Regions from separate parts of the Deinococcus roseus genome, predicted to be linked through region 1. Evidence: riboswitches for the same ligand, from Rfam matches in the RefSeq annotation. Region 1 holds a riboswitch; each other region holds the start of a gene.
What was found. Region 1 has a riboswitch for cyclic di-GMP ahead of IEY52_RS21895 (S8 family peptidase). Riboswitches for the same ligand answer to the same signal wherever they lie in the genome.

Region 2: linked by a shared signal. The riboswitch ahead of IEY52_RS06540 (hypothetical protein) and the one ahead of IEY52_RS21895 (S8 family peptidase) in region 1 are both predicted to bind cyclic di-GMP.
Region 3: linked by a shared signal. The riboswitch ahead of IEY52_RS06555 (hypothetical protein) and the one ahead of IEY52_RS21895 (S8 family peptidase) in region 1 are both predicted to bind cyclic di-GMP.

The regions. Positions count from the first base shown of each region.
Region 1 is NZ_BMOD01000026.1:16,329-18,527, reverse strand. Features, by position in the region: gene IEY52_RS21895 (S8 family peptidase) at 1-1,090, opposite strand, end outside; cyclic di-GMP riboswitch class II at 1,184-1,267, opposite strand; gene kynU (kynureninase) at 1,450-2,199, opposite strand, start outside.
Region 2 is NZ_BMOD01000003.1:234,170-236,368, reverse strand. Features, by position in the region: gene IEY52_RS06540 (hypothetical protein) at 1-1,139, opposite strand, end outside; cyclic di-GMP riboswitch class II at 1,208-1,291, opposite strand; gene IEY52_RS06535 (transglutaminase TgpA family protein) at 1,340-2,199, opposite strand, start outside.
Region 3 is NZ_BMOD01000003.1:238,568-240,766, reverse strand. Features, by position in the region: gene ddrC (DNA damage response protein DdrC) at 1-104, shown strand, start outside; gene IEY52_RS06560 (hypothetical protein) at 167-643, opposite strand; gene IEY52_RS06555 (hypothetical protein) at 738-1,262, opposite strand; cyclic di-GMP riboswitch class II at 1,453-1,538, opposite strand; gene IEY52_RS06550 (hypothetical protein) at 1,647-2,093, opposite strand; gene IEY52_RS06545 (hypothetical protein) at 2,139-2,199, opposite strand, start outside.

The sequences.
Region 1 (2,199 bases):
GGCGATTGGTGCTGGTGGATTCCATCAGGGTGGTGAGTTTCCAGCTGTTGGCTTTTTCGCCGAGGGCCAGGGCCAGGGCACCTGTGACCACCGGAGCACTGAAGCTGCTGCCCGTGGCAAGCACCACACGCCCTCCAGGATAGGCGCTGAACATGTTGACACCGGGGGCCAGGATTTCATTGCCCTGGTTGTTCCAGCTGACACTGCTGCCATCCTGGTTCACACTGCCCACGCTGAGGCCGGAGAGGTCCAGCAGCGGATCGCTGCCAAATTGCAGGGCTGGAGCCAGGGGTTTGCTGGCGCCATCGTTGCCTCCAGAGGCCACCATCAGTACTTTCTTGCTGGCAGCGTAGAGCATGGCGGTGTACACACTGGAGGTGAGCTGATCGGTGCCAACACTCAGGTTGATGACCTGCGCCCCGTTGTTGGTGGCATCATAGATGGCTTTGGCCACATCTCTGGAGCGGCCCGAGCCGTCTTCATTGATCACGCGGTACACCTGGATGTTGGCTCTGGGGGCAATTTGCCGGATCAGACCTGCCACTGCAGTGCCGTGGCCGTAGGCAACATCACTGTCAGAGCCTTCTTCACTGGCGTTGTTGTCCCAGTCCAGGTAATCCCAGGCAGATTTCACTCCACCTTGCAGCATGGGGTGGTTGAAGTCCACACCTGTGTCAATCAGGGCCACATTCACATTCAGACCCAGATTGGGGGCCAGCGCCTGGGCTTTGTCCAGTTTGATCATTTTGAAAGCATTGGAATTCTCAGGAGCAGGCTGGAAAACCCCTTCGATCCACCAGCCGATGCCTCCAATCCACCATTTGACGGCACTGATCCACCAGCCCAGACCCTGGTTCCACCAGACCACGCCCTGGTTCCACCAGGTCACTCCATTGGTTTGATAGGTGCTTTTGTCGGCCAGGGTGACATCAAACACGTCGGCAGCCCCGAGTTTGCTGATGTCAGGGCTCTGAATTTCAGTGTGGGTTTCAGGGGCAGCCACAGGAGCAGGGGTCTGACTGCAAGAGGCCAGGGTCAGCAGCAAGGTGGTGAAAAGGGTCAGGCGTTTCAGAACAGAAGTGTGTGACATGGTCACGTCCCTCCTAGGCTCCCGAGATTCGAGAGAGGGCATCCGCAAAGCAGATGCATGCAAGCCACGGTGATGTTTTCAAACATCACTGCGGCGGCCAATAGCCGGTCGCACCACTGACTCCACCCTTCCCAGGTGCCCGCATACAGGAAAGGTTTCAACGTCTCTATCAGGCAGAGGGTTTGGCTCTGTGCTGATCTGCCCTAAGTATGACAAAAAAAGCCCTTTAACGTCAATCCACACGTCAAAAACGCTTTTTCCCGAATACCAAAAATGCCCTCCAATACGGGAAATTCCTGACCCTTTAGATTTTCTGTACAGCTTGCTCAAACATGCTCAGTTTGGCTTCAGAAAATCGCTCACACCACCCGGGTTTCCTGCTGCCTGAACTGCTGGTAAGAGCCACTGTCCAGCAGTTCCCTCAGCACCAGTACGGTCTTTTCCAGCTCCTCCTCGGTGTTGTAAAAAGCCACCGGAGCCATGCGCAACAAATCCGGGGTCCTGAAATCCGGCACAATTCCCCTGCTTCTGAGCGCCAGACTGAGCAGCCTGGCATCAGGGTGCTGCACGCTGACATGCCCCCCCCGGTGCTCTGCTTTTCTGGGGGTCACCACTTTCAATTCGGGGGTGTGCTGGTCCAGCAGGGCCATGAAATGTTCGGTGAGCTCCAGCGAACGTGCCCGGATGTCCTGCATGCCCACTTTCTGGAACGCCTCAAGTGCCCCTTCCAGGCCAGCCAGCGCCAGAATGCTGGGGGTGCTGATCTGGTACGCCCCTGCTCCATGCTCCGGGGTAAAATGCTGGTGCATCTCGAAGGTGCTGGATTTCTGGTGTCCCCACCACCCCCGCAGTCCGGGCAGCTTTGCAAAGTGCTTCTGGTGCACAAAAAGACCGCCAGGAGCCCCCGGACCTGCATTCAGGTACTTGTAGCTGCACCACACCGCAAAATCCACACCCCAGTCGTGCAACTGGTGGGGCACAGATCCTGCAGAGTGCGCAGCATCCACCCCCAGCACAATGCCTTTCTCCCGGGCAAGGCTGGCGTACTGCCCGATGTCCAGCAACTGACCACTGGCGTACAGCACCGTGGGGAGCAGCACCAGCGCCAC
Region 2 (2,199 bases), on a different contig from region 1:
TGCCAGGGCGTGAATTTGCTGTTCCAGCTCCACTCTGAATTCTGCAAGGACGCCGAAAATTCCGGGGATGTGAACGCCAGATCGCTGTGGGCAGCCACCGACCAGTAAAGCTGTTCTTCCCGACCAGCAGATTTTGCACCCAGACGCAAACTGGTGGTGCGGGTGCCCCATCCTGCACCCACCTGCAGGCCGCTCAGGGGTTCACCACTGATGTACAGGCCTTCACCTGCACTGCCTGCCACACCAGAAGCAGGACCCGCACCGTAATTGACTGTAGTCTTGCCCACACCCCCCAGCAAACTGGGGCTTTGCAGGGCGGTGCCCTTCAGGGCCACTGCTGCAGACAGCCGCACACTTTCGCTGAGGTTGGCCTCTGCACGCAACTGGGTGCCCACAGGCTGCCCGGATTCTGTGCCAGCAGACATCTGGATTTTCACCCGGTAAGGGGCGTCTGTGCCCTTGACCCCTTTCAGCAGGATTTTCTTGCGGAGGGTGCTGGTGGGGGTCAGCAAACCGATTTCCAGCGTCTGGTCGGTGGCCTGGGTGGGGATGGGCAAATTGATGGTCCGTGCCGCGCCCGGGGCCAGCTCAAAGTCGGGAACCGCCTGCAAAGCCAGACTCAATTCCACATGGATGTGCGCTGGAATCACCCCGGTGTTGTGAATGTGAATGGGCACCTGCACGGTGTATCCCGGCAGGGTGGTGACCCCCTCTGGCACCTGCACTTCCAGTCGGACCCGTGGGGGAAGCTGCAAGACCACCTCCACCTGCTCTTTGCCCTGTGGCCCTGTGACATCGAAAACCAGAACCAGTCGGGTCAGGTCGCTGTCTCCCGTGACCTGCACACTGATGGGCAAAATGGGATTCTGGCTGGCAGACAGTTTTTTAGGGTGGTTGATCCTGAACCCTGCAGGCGGGCCCTGCTGCAACTCGCCTTCAGATTTCCAGCCCTGTAAGACCACAGACAGGGTTTGTCCTTTGAGGGTGGTGGGCAAAGGCACCATCAACTGGGTGGCCTGCTGGTTTTGCAACAGCAGTGGAAGGTCCACCTGGACAGCCTGACCCTGACCCGACAAGCACACGACTGCTCCCATCAGGGCAGCCGTCAAAAGGGTTCGGAAAGGGGTCAGGTGGGTCATGGTGTGCGTCACATTCCTTTGCGGGCAAAGGCAGACCGAGCATGAAACCACGCAGCAGAAGTTGCCGAAGGGATCAAGGCCGGTCGCACCACTGGCTCCTCCTGTGCCAGGTGCCCGGATACAGCACAGGAATCAACGCCTCCTCTTCCCCCTCATCTTACTTTTGCATTCTGACCAAAACCTCACTGAAAGCGGGTCTCTCAGGGCTTCAGTCGGAACTGCTGCACCTGTCGCTGAAAAGCCCTGCGCTGTTCTGGTGAGGGGGCCGCCCCATACCGCAATTCCTGATACAGCTCGGCAATGGAGAGGATGGTGTCAGCCGCTTCCGGGTGGGCCGCTGCCATCTGCACGGCATAGGTTCCGACCGGTTCTGCAGGTTCAGGCGGCCTGCTCAAACGACGGACAAAACGCTCGAAGACCCGCTGCAAATCGTCTGCATGCTGCACGGAGGGTTTTCTTTTGTACACCAGGAAAAACACAGCAACAGCAACCAGCACAACCAGCACCAGTGCGGTGCCCAGGGTGCCCAGCAAATTCACCAGGGCCTGCTGCTGGGTCAGGTTGTATCCGATGATCCACTGGTCCCACAGGAACTGCAGGGAGTCCAGCCGCAGCTGCAACTGGGTCAACCAGGAATTTTCTCCTCTGGCCACTGCAGGCAAAAAATCAGCATTTTGCAGGCTGGAAGCCAGTCCCTGCGTCAGGCGGGTGGGTGCAACGGCCGCAGTGGGGTCCACCCGGATCCAGCCTTTGCCTTCCAGCCACACCTCCACCCAGGCATGGGCGTCTGTCTGGCGCACAATGTAATACCCTCCATTCTGGTTGGGGTGCCCGCCCAGATAGCCTCCCACCACCCGTGCTGGAACCCCGGCTGCACGCATCAGGAAGGCAAATGCACCTGCAAAATGCTCACAGAACCCCTGCCGTGTGCCAAACAACAAATCGTCCAGCATGTTGGGACCAGACAGCTCTGGAGGGGTCAGGGTGTATTTGAAACCTCCATTGCGGAAAAAATCCAGGGCTGCCTCCATGCGGGCTTCTGGGTCCAGTGCGGTCCAGC
Region 3 (2,199 bases), on a different contig from region 1:
ACGAGGCCATTTTGAAGACCCACAAACGCAACGCCGAAACCGAGCAGCAGATGTGGGAGAAAATCCGTCAGCAGCAGGAAGAAAAAGTCAGAAAAGCCCAGTGAGCGCTCAAAAAGAACAGCCCGGAATCTTCCGGGCTGTTTGTGTTTTGTGTGTTGGGGTTCCTTCAGTTGAGGGTGACCGTGAGCACCACATCGGTTTCCAGGTCCACCGACGCGTTTCTGGTGGCCCGCACCCCAATCTGGTAACGGGTGGCCTGCCCCGAGAAAGCCTGCAGGGTGCCATCGTTGCGGTAGTACAGATCGCTGGCAGTCCCGGAGAGGCCTGTGGCACTGGGGCCCAGTTGCACATCAAAGGTTCTGGGAGCCCCATCTCCATCTGCCTGCCAGACCAGGTCATAATCCGGCTGACCTCCAGAGACAACCAGGGACAGGCTGAGGTTGTCTGCCCCACCATAAGACACTTTCACCAGAAAACGCGGACCGTACACAAAGGTGTAAATGTTGGTCTGTCCCATCTGATAATCGGCGTTCAGGACATGGGGCGTGGGTTCATCGGTCATGAGTTGAACCGTAATGGCCTGGGCCTGGGCCACAGACCACCCGCAGAGGTGAAACAGCAGGAGTCGCAATGCTGTTTTCATGGTACCTTTCACAACAGGTTTCAGGGGAAAAGAAAACACAGACAGAAGCATGATACCCCTGTCTGTGTGGACCTTTCTGAGAAGATCAGTTGGCTCAGTTGGCGGTGATGGTGACGGTGATGTTGCCCGACAAATCGGTGCTGGCGGTTCCATCTGCCGTCACGGTGAACAGCACACTGGTGGCGCTGGCATTGTCAGCAGCGGCAGCACCACTGCCCACGTACACTGCACTGCTGCTGCTTCCTGCAGCCAGGGTGCCAGTCAGGTTGGCCACGGAAGAAGAGGTGCCCGCACCGTCCAGTTTGTATTTGAAAGTGTAGCCGGTCACGGAAGGCAGACCGAAGGAAAGGGTGAAGCTCTGACCGGAGACGGCATTGTCATAGCTGGCCAGTTTGAATTTCAGCAGGCTGCTGGCATCGGTTTCCTGGTTTTTGGTCAATGCTCCACTGCCGAAGGAGATGCTGGCGACGGCTCCATCGCTGCCGTTCACAGCGCTCAGGGCACCCAGGGCAACAGCAGGTTTGGTGGCAGAGGTGGACACGGAGGTGTTGGAGCTGGCAGCGAAAGCGGCGGAGGACAGCAGGGCAGCAGCGGTGAGGATGTGGGTCAGTTGACGCATGTTGGGCTCCTTGTGGCAAAAGAGAAGGACGAAGAATCCAGCAACGGCTGGCATTCAAGACGGAGGCGCAAACCAGCGATCTGGTGTGCTGTTGGCGTTTTGCTGTGGTCTTGAAACTCCTTGTCAAAAAAAGACCGTGCACTTGACAGTGACACGGCCACGGGGAACCCCTCTCGCAATGGAGGATGGTTGTGCTGAAGGCCGGTCGCACCACTGGCTCGTCCTGTACCAAGGTGCCCGGATAAGGCCACAGGAGTCATCGCTTCCTTGAGTTGTGATTTCAGTATAAGGGTGATCTCTGACACAGTTCTTACAGCACCCATGCTTTGATCACCTTGCTGTCACTTCTGATTGGTCTGGGTTCAAAACCCCCTGTTGCGTGTGTCAGTTGCTGGTGATGGTGGCAACAATCTGACCTGAAAGGGGTGCCCTGACCCCTTCCTGCACCTGAACAATGAATTCCAGTTTGACGGACCCTCCCAGGGCCGCAGAAGTCACCAGCTGACCATTGATCTTGCAGGCAAAATGGTAACCCGAAACCTGAGGTGTGGCCAGGGACAGCGTGCTGCTCTGGGTGGATGGTGCATTTTCTGGAGGCTGCATCTGCAGGGTGACGCTCTGGGTGTAGGTTTCACCAGGGGTCAGGGCCTGCTGTCCAGCCACAGGCTGAAAGAAGATGCTGTCTCCAGAAGGGGTGCTGAGGATAACTTCTGGCATGTCTGCATCCAGGGAGAGGGGCCTCAGGGCACCCACCCCAATGCTGGTGCTGGAAGAACTTGCACTCGCCAGAGGTGCCCAGCACAGCAGCAGAACCGTCCATTTTTTCAGCATCTCTCTTCCTTTCAGAAACCCAGATTTTCTGCTGGTGCACCAGGCTCAGGGCACCTCGAGGCTCCCAGCCATCTCCACCTGTTCATCTTTGCCATAGGTCAGGGTG